DNA from 4 places in the Kitasatospora sp. NPDC029367 genome. Region 4 is predicted to be linked to each of the others. Evidence: riboswitches for the same ligand, from Rfam matches in the RefSeq annotation. Region 4 holds a riboswitch; each other region holds the start of a gene.
The links. Region 4 has a riboswitch for cyclic di-AMP ahead of ACZ4W5_RS23345 (M23 family metallopeptidase). Riboswitches for the same ligand answer to the same signal wherever they lie in the genome.

Region 1 (3,920 bases), on a different contig from region 4:
TGGAGGCGGACGCCCGAGCTCGGGTTGGCGGCCTCGACGTACTGGCCGTTGCCGATGTAGATGGCGACGTGGTAGACGCCGGAGTCCTGGCCGTTGTTGGACCAGAACAGCAGGTCGCCCGGCTGCAGGCTGTCCAGCGAGACGTGGGTGCTGGCGGCGGCCTGGTCGGCAGCGACGCGCGGGATGTTGATGCCCGCGGCGCGCAGCGCGGCCTGGGTCAGGCCGGAGCAGTCCCAGCCGCCGTTGCCGGTGCCGCCGTAGACGTACGCCTGGCCGATCTTCGACTGGGCGAAGGAGACCGCGGCGGCCATGCTGCCGGTGGCGGCCGGGGCCGCGGCCGGGGTCTGCGCCTGGGCGGCCGGCTTCGACGCGGGCTTGGCGGCGGACGGCTTGCTCTGGGCGGTCGGCTTGGCGTTCACGGCACCGCCGTTCGAGGCCTGGCCGGCCTTCTGCGAGCGGTCGAACCAGGTGAAGTCCGAGCCGGACTTGGCGGCGGACTGGTCGTCCTGGGCCGAGGCGCCGTCACCGAAGGTCAGCTGCTCGCCCGGGTAGATGGTGTCCGGGCCCTCGGTCAGGGTGCTGCGGTTGAGGTCGTACAGCCGCTGCCAGCCGCCCTGGATGTTGTGCTTGTCGGCGATCGAGGACAGCCAGTCGCCGTCGACGACGGTGTAGCTGCCGGCCTGGGCCTGCGCCTGGCGCTTCTGGGCCCAGGTGCTGTTGGCGGACTGGGCGGAGGCGGCCGCGGAGTCGCCGGAGGCCTGGGCCTGGTCCTGCGCGGGGGCGGCGGGCTTGGCGGGCTTCGCGGCGGGCTTGCTCGGGGTGGCCGGCTTGGCGGCGGGCTTGGCGGCGGTGGAGCCGGCCGAGGTGTCGACGGCGGCTGCGGCGCCGCCCTGGGTCAGACCGGCCTGGACGGAGCAGACCGGCCAGGCGCCGGGGCCCTGCGAGGCGAGGACCTTCTCGGCGACGGCGATCTGCTGGTCCTTGGTGGCCTGGTTGGCCTGCGGGGCGTAGGCGGTGCCGCCGAAGGCGGCCCAGGTGCTGGAGGTGAACTGGAGGCCGCCGTAGAAGCCGTTACCGGTGTTGATGCTCCAGTTGCCGCCGCTCTCGCACTGGGCGACCTTGTCCCAGGTGGCGACGGAGGCGGCGTTCGCGGTGCCGGTGGTGAGGCAGGGGACGGTGAGGCCGACGCCGGCGACGCCGAGGGCGGCGATCACGCGACGGGTGCGGCTGGACAGGCGGTTGCCGTTGGAAGGCAGCATGAAGACGCGGTCCTCTCCCACGCCTGCGAGGTGAGCTGTCGGATTCGGGCTGGAGTTGCCCGGCCGCGCTGTGGGCGCGGCTTCACCCCTAGCCCTGGACGGTTCCGGAGAACGGTCCGGGGCGACTTACCTGTGGTTCCCCCGCTCCTGCCGTGATGCGTTTTCGCGCTGCCAGGACATCCGACGGCAGGACTCGGCGTCGCGGATGAACTGGGTCCGTGTGGTCACGAACGGGGAGCACGTTAAGCAGACTTAAGTGAGATCTGCAAATACCTGTGATGCGCATCACGGTTTAGCGGGAAACGCCGCACGGCCCGTAATTCATGATCGTAAATGATCGTTTTCCGGCAATATCGCAGCGGATTCTGATAACTGGCTCCGCCTCAGGAAAGAGGTGACGGAGCGTTGGAGCGCAAAGGGCGCACGCTCGGGGTACGGGGGGGAGCGGCCGTGAATCGCGCGCCGGGGAACGTGCTCACCACCCGTCGGATATTCATCGACAAATGAACCGGAAACGGACATTGCGTCGCATTGTCGGCCCAGCTCACCAGTGGGGTGAATCGGAGCACGTCGAAAGGGCCCGGAACGAAGTCGTTCCGGGCCCTTTCGACGGTATGGGCGGTACGGGCCGTGCGGGTTCCGCCGGTGGCGGCCGACGGGCGTTCAGCGGGTCGTGCTAGCCCTCCAGGGGCCCTTCGGCGGCCGCGTGGGCCCGCCGGGAACCCTCGGCCCCGACGGTGGCCGCGGCCTCCGCCTCGGCCTCGGCGAGCTCCTCCGCCGTCGGCACCGGCAGGGCGGCCAGGTAGGTGGAGGCGATCAGCTGGCCGACCGTCGGATAGGCGCCCAGCGGCGCGGCCGACGGGCAGCCGGTCTCCTCGGCGGCCGCGGCGAGCAGCTCCGAGTCCGCCTCCGGACCGATCACGAGCGGGGCCAGGGCCGGACGCTCGGAGCCGGTCTCCTTGAGGTGGCCGACGGCGGCGGCGACCGAGCCGGGCACGTCCAGCGCGGCGGCGACGACCGGGACGGCCAGTCGGGCGGCCAGCAGCACGCCGGTGATCCCGGCCGCGGCGGCCGCGTCCTCGCCGCCGACGGTGGTCAGGACCACGCCGTCCGCGGCGGTCGCGATGGCGAACAGCCGGGCCCGGTCGGCCCGCGCCAGCCCGGCCTCGGACAGCCGGACGTGGACGGCCTCGGCCAGCAGCGGGTGCGGGCCCAGCGCGTCGGTGACAGTCGCGCCGTACTCGGCGGCGACGGCGTGAAGCCCGGTCAGGAAGTCGTGCGGGCCCGGGACCAGCGGCACCACGACGGGCGTCGGCAGTCCGGCCTCGGCGGCCGCCGCCAGCAGCTCCGCGACGGTGTGCTCCTGCGGCTCCGCGGCCCCGGCGTCGGTGGCCGGGAGGTAGCCGACCGCGGCCTGGACGCCGGCGTGCTCGCTGCGGACGATCGAGAGCAGCTCCGCGACGACCGAGCGGGACTCGGGCCCCGCGGTCGCGGGTACGGCGAGCACCAGGGCCGGCGAGCCGGTGCGGATCTCGGGGCGCTCGGGGCGGCGGTGGCGCCCCCGCGCACGGGAGCCTGGAGTGCGGACGGGCAGTGGCGCGCCCGGGATGGCTGCGGTGCTCATGCCGGAGATCGTAGGACATCTGCCCGTCAGGCCTGCAGTCGGCTGCCGTACGGGTTTCGGGTGGTCACGGTGCGGGGGTCGTGTTCATGCCGCTCCGGTCCGGGGCGATTGCCTACAATCCGGACATTCCTCGCCCAAGCCCCGTACGGAGCCCCTCAGTTGCCCTGACGTATCCGGTGGGGCGGCGCGTTGCACCGGTCTGGCGTGAGATGTCTCACAGTCGCCGGGCGACCTGACGGAGGGTCACGGCGGGGCGACTCCCGGCATTCGAAGATCAACATTCAGCGGGGAACCGCTCACGGCCGGTTATGGACGGACCGTCGATTCAATCGCCTATGTCCGTTTACGTACCGTCAGGAGAAGGGTCCGTGAAGAGTTCGCGGCGACCGTCGAAAAGCCTCGTGCACCTGCAATGTCCCGTGCTGATGCACGTGCACTGCGGCTATCATCGCGTCAAGTGAGGCGTTGTGCCGGGCCGGTACGGGGCCGGTCCGTTCGTTCGGCGGGTGCCGGGGCGCCGCGCTGGACGACAACTCCGGAGCTCTTCGGGAGACTTCTATGCACGACTCGCAGGACACGCACGGCTCCAACCACGCCTACAACGGGATGGCCGCCGCCGAGCTCACGGGGGTGGTCTGGCAGAAGAGCCGGCACAGCAACTCCCAGGGCAACTGCGTCGAGTTCGCGGCCCTGCCGGGCGGCGACGTGGCGATGCGCAACTCGCGCTTCCCGGACGGCCCGGCGCTCATCTACACCCGGGCCGAGATCGCGGCCCTGCTGCTGGGTGCCAAGGACGGGGAGTTCGACCACCTCGCGGTCTGACCGGCCGCTGCTCCACCATCGGGGGGCCGTCGTGGGTGCTGACACCACGACGGCCTTTGTCTTTGTCCGGGGCCGGGGGCGGCGGGCCCGTGCGCTCGTGAGCGGTCCGGTGGCGGACCGTCCGGCGGGGCCTGCCGGGGTGGTGCGGGTGCTGCCGCGGATGCTCCCGCCGGTGCTGCGGGCCCGGAGCCGCAGTATCCGGAGCGGGGAGTCGT
Region 2 (3,920 bases), on a different contig from region 4:
GCCCCCGAACCGCCCGCGAGTACCGCGATGACGACGACTGCTCCGCTGACCGTCATTGGTCCAGCTCCTCCCTGCGGGCGGCACCGCACCGGCGCCCGCGCGTACTTCGGAGGATCGTAGGCACGTCCTGACCCTCCGCAACAGGGATTACCCCGCAGGTGACCAGGCTCACGCCTGCCGCCCGGCCAAGAGCTGGCCAAGGCCTGTCCACCCGGCGTCCACGAGCCGTCCACGGAGTGTCGGCGCCCCGCTCACGCGCCGGTCACGGACGGTTCGCGCCGCGGTGACCTCCGGCCGGTCGCGGGGGCACGTCCGCCGGTGGTCCGGGCCCGTCCGGTCCAGCGGTTACGGTCGACCCATGCCAGCTCAGCCCGAGGGCGCCCAGCCCGCCGCCCAGCCCGACCCGCAGCTCTTCACCTGGGAGTTCGCCGCCGACCCGTACCCCGCCTACGCCTGGCTGCGCGAGCACGCGCCGGTGCACCGCACCAAGCTGCCGAGCGGGGTGGAGGCCTGGCTGGTGACGCGCTACGCGGACGCCCGGCAGGCGCTCGCGGACAGCCGGCTGTCGAAGAACCCGGCGCACCACAGCGAGCAGGCGCACCGCACCGGCCGGGTGGGCATCCCGGGGGAGCGGCAGGCGGACCTGATGACCCACCTGCTGAACATCGACCCGCCGGACCACACCCGGCTGCGCCGCCTGGTGGCGAAGGCGTTCACCCCGCGCCGGGTGGCCGAGTTCGAGCCGCGGGTCCAGCAGCTGACCGACCGGCTGATCGACGGCTTCGCGCAGCGCGGTTCGGCGGACCTGATCCACGAGTTCGCGTTCCCGCTCCCCATCTACGCGATCTGCGACATGCTGGGCGTGCCGGCCGAGGACCAGGACGACTTCCGCGACTGGGCCGGAATGATGCTGCGCCACACCAAGCCGGGCCAGGCGGGCGGCCAACGCGGTGGTGTGGGGCGGGCGGTGAAGCGGATGCGGGCGTACCTGCTGGAGCTGATCCACCGCAAGCGGGCGGACCTCGGGGACGACCTGATCTCCGGCCTGATCCGGGCGAGCGACCACGGCGAGCACCTGACCGAGAACGAGGCCGCCGCGATGGCCTTCATCCTCCTCTTCGCCGGGTTCGAGACGACGGTGAACCTGATCGGCAACGGCACGTACGCGCTGCTGCGCAATCCCGGCCAGCGGGCCCTGCTGCAGGAGTCGGTGGCCCGCGGCGAGACCGCGCTGCTGGAGACCGGGATCGAGGAACTCCTGCGCTACGACGGGCCGGTGGAGCTGGCGACCTGGCGGTTCGCGACCCGTCCGCTGACCATCGGCGGGGTGGAGATCCCGGTCGGGGATCCGGTGCTGGTGGTGCTGGCGGCGGCGGACCGCGATCCGGCCAGGTTCTCGGACGAGAACACCCTCGACCTGGCCCGGAGCGACAACCCCCACCTGGGGTTCGGGCACGGCATCCACTACTGCATCGGCGCCCCGCTGGCCCGGCTGGAGGGGCGGTCCGCGCTGGCCACACTGCTTTCCCGGCTGCCCGATCTGCGACTGGCCGAAAGCCCGGAGAATCTGCGCTGGCGGGGTGGCCTGATCATGCGTGGATTGCGCGAACTTCCGGTCGAATTCAGTCCGGAGCTCAGGTCGCCGCACGGCCTTCCTGAGCCGGCGACACGCTGACGAGGCATCCGGAACCGGCCACCAACGGCGGTATGAACGCCCATCAAACCGGACAAAGACCCGCCGTTGGTAGGCGATCGAACACGGGCCGTAATTCTGGTGTGATGTCGGTGATATGAGCTTGTGATTCGTCTGAGGATCTGTCTAGTCTCCGTGGAGTTCGCAGCTGCGGACCTCGTGCGCGGGACGCCGAATCCTGCCCGCCGCGTCACGGGAAACCGACCAGAACCCTGGGCAGGGGCGGGGGAACCAGGTTTGTTGCCGTTCCTCCACGGCTCGGGGTGAAGCCGCCCGCGCGGAATCGATTCCGCAGACGGCGGCCGGGCCACCTCCCGGTCCGAACCCGACAGCTCACCTCGCAGGCGTGCGGAGAGGGACCTTCATGCTGTTCGTTGGAACTGGCCGTCATCGTCGTCGCACCCAGGCCGAGAAGGCCATCGCCGTCGCAGGTGTGGCCGGCGTCGGACTCGCACTGCCGCTCCTCACCGCCACCGGTGCCTCCGCCGCCCCGGCCTCCGTCTGGGACTCCGTCGCCCAGTGCGAGAGCGGCGGCAACTGGAGCATCAACACCGGCAACGGCTTCTCCGGCGGCCTCCAGTTCACCCCCAGCACCTGGAAGGCGTACGGCGGCACCGCGTACGCGGCGCAGGCCAACCAGGCCAGCAAGGCGCAGCAGATCGCGGTCGCCGAGAAGGTCCTCGCCTCGCAGGGCCCCGGCGCCTGGCCGGTCTGCTCCAAGAAGGCCGGCCTGAGCAAGGGCGGCGCCCCGGCCGAGGTGGACACCTCCTCGGACGTCAAGCCGCAGAAGCAGCAGGCCCAGCAGCAGGCGCCCAAGCAGCAGGCCCCCAAGGCCGCCGCGAAGCCCGCCCAGTCGAAGCCGGTCCAGCAGTACGCGCCGAAGCACGCCGCGCCGAAGCAGGCCGAGAAGCCCGCCGACCCGTCGGCGCAGCAGTACGCCCCCAAGCACGCCGCCCCGCGGGCCGCCCAGGCCCCGGCCGCCACGACCGGCCACGACTACACCGTCCGGGACGGCGACACCCTGTCGGGCATCGCCACCGCCCAGGGCGTGTCCGGTGGCTGGCAGGCGCTGTACGACGGCAACCGCGGCACGGTCGGCGGCAACCCGGACCTGATCGTGCCCGGCCAGGTCCTGCACCTGGGCTGAGCCGGACCGCTTCCACGGCGGACGACACGCTGGACAGGTAGGGGGCCGCGCCCGGCGGCCCCCTACGTCCGTGTCCGCCCGCCCCGGTGGGACGCGCCGGGACGAGCAGGTGAACTACCGGTGGGTAGCCGGGCCACACGGTGAGACGCAGCCCAGGCCGACGTGGCCCCGGGAGCCCGGGCGGTTAGGCTCTGGTCGTAACGACTCCGCAATCGTCCGGCCGACGGCACCACCCGCAGCCGGACCCTGCTTCCGCAAGGAGATGCTTCGTGCCGTCCATCGATGTCGTCGTAGCCCGTGAAATCCTCGACTCCCGCGGCAACCCCACGGTCGAGGTCGAGGTCGGCCTCGACGACGGCAGCACGGGTCGTGCCGCTGTTCCGTCGGGTGCCTCGACCGGCGCCTTCGAGGCGCTCGAACTGCGCGACGGCGACAAGAACCGCTACTTCGGCAAGGGCGTGGAGAAGGCCGTCCTGGCCGTCATCGAGCAGATCGGCCCCGAGCTGGTCGGCTACGACGCCACCGAGCAGCGCCTGATCGACCAGGCCATGCTCGACCTGGACGCCACCCCGGACAAGTCCTCGCTCGGCGCCAACGCCATCCTGGGCGTCTCGCTGGCCGTCGCGCACGCCGCCTCCGAGGCCAGCGACCTGCCGCTGTTCCGCTACCTGGGCGGCCCGAACGCGCACGTCCTGCCGGTCCCGATGATGAACATCCTCAACGGCGGCTCGCACGCGGACTCCAACGTCGACATCCAGGAGTTCATGATCGCCCCGATCGGCGCGGAGTCCTTCTCCGAGGCCGTCCGCTGGGGCGTCGAGGTCTACCACACCCTCAAGGGCGTGCTGAAGGAGCGCGGCCTGTCCACCGGCCTCGGCGACGAGGGCGGCTTCGCGCCGAACCTGGACAGCAACCGCGAGGCCCTGGACCTCATCACCGAGGCCATCCAGAAGGCCGGCTACGTGCCCGGCCGCGACATCGCGCTCGCCCTGGACGTCGCCGCCTCCGAGTTCTACGAGGACGGCGCCTACCAGTTCGAGGGCAAGGCGCTGACCTCCGCCGAGCTCATCGAGTACTACG
Region 3 (3,920 bases), on a different contig from region 4:
TTCTACAGCAGTTGGGACGACCTGATGGGCACGGGCAGCACCGGCCCGGTCGTCATCCACAACAAGGCGGACGCCTCCGGCCGACTGCTGGTCGAGACCATAGGCCAGGCCTCGGTCAAGGGCGGCGGCGCCATGGGCCGGGAGCCCAGCCAGTCCGGCGAGATCCGCAAGGTCCGGATCGACGGCAAGGAGAGCCGGCTGTCGACCGAGGGCTACGTCTACCTTCCGCCCCAGTACTTCCAGCCCGAGTACGCGCAGAAGCAGTTCCCGGCCGTGATCGTCAGCACCGGCTTCCCAGGAATCGCCGAGAACCTGATCACCCGCTTCAACTACCCGGGCGCCGCGCTCAAGCTGCTGCAGGAGGGCCGGATGCAGCCGACCGTCATGGTCCTGATGCGCCCCTCGCCCGCGCTGCCGCAGGACACCGAGTGCGAGGACATTCCCGGCGGCGCCCAGTCCGACACGTACTTCACCAAGGACGTCCCGTCGGCGATCCAGGCCAGCTACCGGGTCTCGACCGACCCGCAGGCCTGGGCCTTCATGGGCAACTCCACCGGTGGCTACTGCGCGCTCAAGCTGGCCATGCGCCACCCGGACGTCTTCCCGACCGCCGTGTCCCTCTCCGGGTACTACGAGGCGGCCGACGACCCGACCACCGGCGACCTCTTCGGCGGCAGCAAGCAGCGCCGCAACGAGGCCGACCTGATGTGGCGGTTGAAGAACCTGCCGCAGCCGAACGTCTCCGTGCTGCTGGCCGGCACCAAGAAGGGCGACGGCAACTACAAGCAGGACACCGAGGCGTTCATCGACGCCGCGAAGAGCCCGATGAAGGTCTCCTACAGCATGCTCGAGAACGGCGGCCACAACTTCGAGACCTGGAGCGCCCTGCTGCCGTCCTCACTGGAGTGGCTGTCCCAGCACCTCAAGGTCCCGAACCAGCCGGGCCACCCGGGCCAGACCGTCTGACGGCGCCGCCCGCGGAACGCGCAGGACACGCAGAACACACGGAACAGGGCAGAACACACACGGAACACACCGCCCCCCGGAAGCCGCGGCTCCCGGGGGGGCGGTCCGTTTCGGCGCCGGTCAGGCGACCCGCTCCAGCGTTCCGGTGTGCAACTGGCCGACCCGGCCGCCCTCGCCCTCGAAGGTCCAGAAGGCCCGTACGGTCAGCGCGTTGAGGTCCATCACGTGGCTGACGGTGATCCCGCTCTGTTCCGTCCAGCTGACGAAGTAGATCTCCGGTGCGACCTCGGCGACGTGCAGCCGCACGTCCTCCCACTGGCCCGCCGACTCACCGAGGCCCTCCCAGCGCAGCCGGGTGCCGTCGGCCGAGTAGGAGTTGCGGAAGGCCGCGCCGTTGTCGGCCCGGAAGACGTAGGTGCGGCCGGCGAAGGCGGGCAGGGGCGCGGGCGCGGTCATGGTGGGGCGGAACCTCTTCTCCGGAACGGGGGACGGGTCGTACGGCTCTGGTCGGTGCTCTTGTGCACCGTGGAAAATCCCAGGGCTCCAATTTATCCGACCGGGCGGATACGGGTGGCTCCACGCCACGGCTGTCACGGTGGCGGTCACGGTACAGTCCGCCACCGTCGTACCGCGTACCGTGTGCGGCCGGCATCCCGGGCGGGCCGGACGGGGGGACCGGGCGGCGTCGACTCCGGTGATCAACTCGGCCACCACGCAGCGTCGTTGATCGACACCACTGTGAGCTGTGCGACAACCGGCTTGATCAGGTTGTCCGTCCACGGACGGCCTGCCTAGCCTGCAGTCGTCGTCCGCCGTCGCGGACCCCGCCGCCGGGACGCCGAGTCCCGTCCACCCGCCGGCGAGTACCCGAGCACCACAGCGGACGGGAGCGGGGGAACCAAGGTCAGCGCCCGGCCCGTACGCACCAGCGTGCGGGTCGCGGCTAGGGGTGAAGCCGCTCCACAGGCGGCCGGGCAACTGCAGCCCGAATCCGACAGCTCACCTCGCAGGCGTCGCAGAGGATCCCCATGCACCAGCCTGCCCGGCGCCGTCGCGCGCCCCGCCACGCCCGTCCGTCCCACCGCGGCCGCAACGCCGCCCTCGCCACGACCGGGGCGCTCGCCATCACCGGCGCCGGCCTGCTCGGCCTGCCGTCCGTCTCCGGCGCCCAGGCCGCCACCGGCCCGACCGTCACCCAGGACCGGCTCGCCCCCGCCACCATGGTCGCCGGCAAGGCCGGCACCGCCTCGCTGGCCCTGCACTCCTCGTCCTGCTTCACCGCCAAGACCGTCGGCGTCGGCGTCCGTGACGCGCGCGGCACCAACCTGGACTTCCCGGGCAACGCGAGCAACGTGCAGATCTGCCCCGGCGGATTCAACTACACCAGCGCCGCCCGCACCCTGGCCGCCGGGACGTACACCCAGTTCGGCTTCTGGCAGGACCTCGGCGGCGCGTGGCACAACCTGCCCTCGCAGCAGCTGGTGGTCTCGGCCACGGGTACGCCCACGCCGGCCCCGTCCCCGACGGCGACCCCCACCGCGACCCCCACGGCGACCCCCACCGCGAAGCCGACCGCGACCCCCACCGCGACCCCGACCCCGACCAGCACCCCGACCGCCACGGCCACCCCGACGACCTCGGCGCCGTCCTCCCCGATCGCGGGCAAGTCGCTGACCTGGTCCGACGAGTTCAACGGCCCGATCAACTGGGGCCAGCGCTGGGTCGGTGACAAGAGCACCTCGTACAAGTACGGGAACCACAACCCGGACGACAACAAGCTCGACTGGCTGAACAAGAACAACGTCACCGTCGGGAACGGCGTCGCCACGTTCACCGCCGCCCCGGGCGGCCCCACCCTGGAGAACGGCAAGCAGTCCTGGAACACCGGCTTCCTGACCACCGAGGGCTCCGCCGAGGGCTTCCAGGTCAAGACCGGCGACTACGCCGAGACCCGGGTCAAGCTGCCCGCCGGCACCGGCGCCTGGCCCGCCCTGTGGACCTGGAAGAACGGCAACGGGGAGATCGACTCCTTCGAGTACCACCCCGACAACCCGAACCTGCTGGAGCTGACCAACCACGTCAACCCCGGCAACCCCGACTACTACACCGATGCGAGCGCCGTCGCCGCCGACCAGTGGGTGACCATCGGCACCTACTACGGCGCCAACTCGGTGGACTGGTACGTCAACGGCGTCAAGGTGTTCTCGGACGGCAAGGGTGTCGGGGCCAACTTCTCGGCGTACCTGATCCTCAACCTCTCGGTGAGCGCCGGCAAGTACCACCCGGCGCCGCAGGGGAACGCCCCGATCACCATGGCCGCCGACTACGTCCGCGTCTACCGGTGACCGCGTCTGCCGGTGACCACGTCTGCCGGTGACCACGTCTACCGGTAACCACCTGTACCGGTGACCACGTGTACCGGTGACCACGTGTACCGGTAACCACGAGCCCGCCCCACCGGTCACCGGGATCCGGCAGCCGCTCGCCGGCGGCCGGTGACCGGTGGGGCGATCCGGCCGTCAGCCCTCGGTCGTCTCGACGACCCGGATGTCGAACGGCTCCCGGTGGCGGATGCCCCCCGGGTCGTCCGCGCTGCGCACCTCGACCGAGCCGCCCGCCAGGACCCCGGGCGGCAGATCGGGGGAGAGCAGGACCGGGACGAGGGCGGTCGCGCTGCGTCCCTCCTTCAGCCCGGGGCCGAAGACGCAGCGCACCTGCCTGCCGCGTGCGACGACCTCACAGTCCGTGGGGTAGAACGGGGGGTCCGCGGTCACCCCGTTCGGGAGGGTGACCGTCACCGTGAACGGGGACGCGGTGGTGTCCGGGCCCGCGTTGGCGACGAAGGCGTGGATGGTGGTGGTGCCGCCGGGCGACGCCGGGTCCGGGTCGATCCGGACCACCTCCAGGTGCGATGTGGACGGCTTGGCGACCACGGCCGGCAGTGTGGACGCCTC
Region 4 (3,920 bases):
CGCCCGGCTCACCCTGGCCGGCCGGCTGCACCTGGCCCACCTCGCCGACGACGGCCTCAGCGTCCACCTGCGGGTCGACGTCGCCCACGCCGTCCTCGCCACCCCGTACGGCACCGGCGCGCTCACCGCCGCCGACCTCGCCCTCGCCGCCCCGGACCCGCTGGCCCGGCACGAGGCCGCCCTGCTCACCCACCTGGCCGACGACCACGCCGACGCCCTCGACCTGCTCACCCGGCTGCTCGACCCGGCGCTGCTCACCCACGGCCCGGACGTCCGCCCGCTCGCCCTGGACCGCCACGGCCTGGTGCTGCGTCTGGACCACTCGCACGGCCACCGCGACGTCCGCCTGGTCTTCCCCGAACCCGCCCGCGACACCGAGGACTTCGGCCATCGGATGCACGACCTGCTGACCGCCGCCGAACACGACCTCCCGGCCCGCCGGAACTGACCCCCGCCCACCCCGGCCCGCCGGAACTGACCCCCGCCCACCCCAACCCGCTCCCCGAGCCGGGAAACGGCAGCGGCCGGCCCGGCCGTACGAGAGGTATCCCCGTACGGCCGGCCGGCCTTGGGCGTGTCCCGCGCCCAGGTCCACTGGTGCGGCGATCACCCGGTCGAGCGGTCACCCGACATGACCATCCCGGGCGGTCGATTCGCCCCGCATCAGCGGTGGTTCACACGTTCCTGCGGAAGGACCAGCAGGGTCAGAGCGCGACGCCGTGCGCCCGCAGGTAGGCGACCGGGTCGATGTCCGAGCCGTACTCCGGACCGGTACGGATCTCGAAGTGCAGGTGCGGGCCGGTCACGTTGCCGGTCGCACCGGAGAGGCCGAGCTGCTGGCCGACGGTGACGGTCTGACCGATGCTCACGCCGATCGAGGACAGGTGCGCGTACTGGGCGTACTTGCCGTCGGCGAGCTTGATCTCGACCTCGTTGCCGTAGGCGCCGCCGTTGCCGGCCTTCACCACGACACCGTTGGCGACGGCGCGCAGCGGGGTGCCGGTGGCGGCGACGAAGTCCTGGCCGGTGTGGTGGCCGGAGGCCCACATCGAGCCGGCCACGCCGTAGGCCTCACCCAGCACCGGGTTGGCGAGCGGGGCGACGTAGCCCGAGGTGGCGGCGACCGGGGCGGCGGTGACGGCCTGGGCCGGGGCGGCGGTCTGAACCTGGGTCTGCAGCTGGGCGCCGGGCTTGGCGGCCTCGGTCCGGACCTGCACCTGGGTGTCCGCGGCGGCGGAGGTGTCCTGGCCGGCCGGAGCGGCGGGCTTCGCCGGAGCGGCGGGCTTGGCCGGGGCAGCGGGCTTCGCGGCGTCAGCGGCGTGACCGGCGAGGGTCAGCTGCTGACCGGGGAAGATCAGGTTCGGGTTGGCACCGACCACCGAGCGGTTCTGCTCGTACAGCGCCTGCCAGCCGCCCTCGACGTGCTTGACGTCGGCGATCTTCGACAGGGAGTCACCGCTGACGACGCGGTAGCTCTGCTGGGCGGCCGGGGCGGCAGCCGGAGCGGCGGCCTCGGAGGCGGCCGGAGCGGTGGTGGCCGCCGGGGAGGTGTGCGCCTGGGCGCTGATCGCGGTCACGAGCGGCAGGACGAACGAGGCGCCGGTGACGGCGGTGGCGATGCCGATGCGGGCGGCACGGGGCAGGGCGATACGACGAGCCTGTGCAGGCATGGAATTTTCCTCTCCGACGCCTGCGAGGTGAGCTGTCGGGTTCGGGCTGGAGTTGCCCGGCCGCATGCGCGGCTTCACCCCAAGCCGGCCCTGGTGGTCCGCGCCCGAAAAGGCGCGAACTCCGGTCCGGCGACTTACCTGTGGGTCCCCCGCTCCTGCCGTACAGAGTTCGGTGCGAGCCACCGGGCAGCGGCAGGACTCGGCGTTCCACCCGGTGGATCCGTCCGGACTGGCCGGGCGGTCGCTGAACTAAAACTCATCCGTTCGGGTGAAGCAATGTCGATCTCTTGAATCGGCAACAAACTGCACCGCCGCCGTCACCCTCCGGATGATCCCCTGCACGGTCAGTGCACGATCCATTCACCCGGCGCCACTGATCCACCACCCTGCGCCGCGGGCACCACCCCCGTGCGACCGTCCGTTCACGCACCGCCACCGACCGACACACCACCCGGTGACCCTTGTCACGTGCGCCCCGGCGGGCGCAGGATTCGGCCCGTGGCCACCTCTCAAGCCGGCACTCTGCGCCTGGGCACCGCGCAGGGCCGCTGGGTACTCCTCGCGACCGTGCTCGGCTCCAGCATGGCGATGCTCGACGGCACCGTCGTCAACGTCGCCCTGCCGCGGATCGGCGCCGACCTCGGCGCCTCCCTCGCCTCCCTGCAATGGACCCTGAACGCCTATCTGCTCACCCTGGCCGGTCTGATCCTGCTCGGCGGCGCCCTCGGCGACCGCTACGGACGGCGCCGGGTCTTCCTGATCGGCGTGGTCTGGTTCGCCGTCGCCTCCGCGGCCTGCGCCGCGGCCCCGACCATCCACGTGCTGATCGCCGCCCGCGCCGTCCAGGGCATCGGCGGGGCGCTGCTCACCCCGGGCTCGCTCGCCATGCTCCAGGCGGTCTTCCACCCGGACGACCGCTCGGCGGCGGTCGGCCTCTGGTCCGGCCTGGGCGGGGTGTCGGCGGCCGTCGGCCCCTTCCTCGGCGGCTGGCTGGTGGACGGCCCCGGCTGGCGCTGGATCTTCCTGCTGAACCTGCCGCTGGCCGCCGCCGTGATCGCGGTGACCTCCCGTTACGTCCCGGAGAGCCGGGACGAGTCCGCCACCGGCCGCTTCGACGTACCCGGCGCCCTGCTCGCCGCCCTCGCGCTCGGCGCCGTCACCTACGCGCTCACCGCCGCCGGGGAGGGACTGTCCCCCGCCGTCTGGGTCACCGGTGCGCTCGGGCTGCTGCTGGCCGCCGCCTTCGTGGCCGTCGAGCGGCGCGCACCCGACCCGATGCTGCCGCTCGGACTGTTCTCCTCCCGGCTGTTCACCGCCGTGAACCTGGTCACCCTCTGCGTCTACGCGGCGTTCAGCGGGGTGTTCTTCCTCCTGGTGGTGCAGTTGCAGATCGTCTCGGGCTTCTCCCCGCTGGTCTCCGGCTTCGCCCTGGTGCCGATCACGCTGCTGATGCTGACCCTGTCCGCGCGCGCCGGGCGGCTCGGCAAGCGGATCGGCCCGCGCGTCCCGCTCACCGTCGGCCCGCTGCTGTGCGCCGCCGGGGTCCTGCTGATGCTGCGCACCGGCCCCGGCTCCTCCTACTGGGCGGACGTACTGCCCGCGGTCGCGGTGATGGGCTCCGGGATGACGCTGCTGGTCGCACCACTGACCGCCACCGTGCTGGCCGCCGTCGAGGTGCGGCACGCGGGCATCGCCAGCGGCGTCAACAACGCCGCCGCCCGCGCGGCCGGCCTGCTCGCGGTGGCCGCCCTGCCGGCCCTGGCCGGACTGAGCGGCGACGCCTACCGGGTGCCGTCCGCGGTGGACTCCGCCTTCCACACCGCGATGCTGATCTGCGCGGGCCTGCTGGCCGCCGGCGGGCTGATCGCCTTCGCCACCGTCCGGGGCAACGTGCTGGCGCCGGAGGAGGAGCGCCCGGTGGCCGAGCCGAACTGCGACTGGCCCTGCGCCACCACCACCCCGCCGCTCGACCCGGGCCGCCCCCGGACGCACGAGGGCCCCGCCACCGGAACGGCGGCAGGGCCCTCGTCGGAGAACTGACGCCAGGTCAGTTCAACGGAGTGTCAGAGGATGTCACCCGGAGCGTACTTGGCCGCCTCCGGGTAGGCCGCCGCGACGGCCTCCACCTGGCGGACGACCTCGGCGACCTGCGCCCCGGCCGCACCGGTGAAGGACAGCCGGTCGGCGAGCAGCGCGTCCAGCGCGGCCCGGTCCAGCGGGATCCGCTCGTCGGCGGCGAGGCGGTCCAGC

Region 1: another riboswitch for cyclic di-AMP. It lies ahead of ACZ4W5_RS02155 (transglycosylase family protein); the one in region 4 lies ahead of ACZ4W5_RS23345 (M23 family metallopeptidase).
Region 2: another riboswitch for cyclic di-AMP. It lies ahead of ACZ4W5_RS27425 (transglycosylase family protein); the one in region 4 lies ahead of ACZ4W5_RS23345 (M23 family metallopeptidase).
Region 3: another riboswitch for cyclic di-AMP. It lies ahead of ACZ4W5_RS01315 (glycoside hydrolase family 16 protein); the one in region 4 lies ahead of ACZ4W5_RS23345 (M23 family metallopeptidase).

Annotation. Positions count from the first base shown of each region.
Region 1 is NZ_JBVHYH010000001.1:480,705-484,624, forward strand. It holds gene ACZ4W5_RS02155 (transglycosylase family protein) at 1-1,259, opposite strand, end outside; cyclic di-AMP (ydaO/yuaA leader) riboswitch at 1,267-1,429, opposite strand; gene ACZ4W5_RS02160 (sirohydrochlorin chelatase family protein) at 1,936-2,883, opposite strand; gene ACZ4W5_RS02165 (DUF397 domain-containing protein) at 3,442-3,705, shown strand.
Region 2 is NZ_JBVHYH010000060.1:4,832-8,751, reverse strand. It holds gene ACZ4W5_RS27435 (SDR family NAD(P)-dependent oxidoreductase) at 1-56, opposite strand, end outside; gene ACZ4W5_RS27430 (cytochrome P450 family protein) at 359-1,675, shown strand; cyclic di-AMP (ydaO/yuaA leader) riboswitch at 1,886-2,056, shown strand; gene ACZ4W5_RS27425 (transglycosylase family protein) at 2,058-2,840, shown strand; gene eno (phosphopyruvate hydratase) at 3,110-3,920, shown strand, end outside.
Region 3 is NZ_JBVHYH010000001.1:278,523-282,442, forward strand. It holds gene ACZ4W5_RS01305 (alpha/beta hydrolase) at 1-966, shown strand, start outside; gene ACZ4W5_RS01310 (phenolic acid decarboxylase) at 1,087-1,422, opposite strand; cyclic di-AMP (ydaO/yuaA leader) riboswitch at 1,829-1,994, shown strand; gene ACZ4W5_RS01315 (glycoside hydrolase family 16 protein) at 1,995-3,311, shown strand; gene ACZ4W5_RS01320 (hypothetical protein) at 3,486-3,920, opposite strand, start outside.
Region 4 is NZ_JBVHYH010000045.1:35,834-39,753, reverse strand. It holds gene ACZ4W5_RS23350 (DUF2470 domain-containing protein) at 1-448, shown strand, start outside; gene ACZ4W5_RS23345 (M23 family metallopeptidase) at 705-1,670, opposite strand; cyclic di-AMP (ydaO/yuaA leader) riboswitch at 1,673-1,855, opposite strand; gene ACZ4W5_RS23340 (MFS transporter) at 2,253-3,710, shown strand; gene purB (adenylosuccinate lyase) at 3,734-3,920, opposite strand, start outside.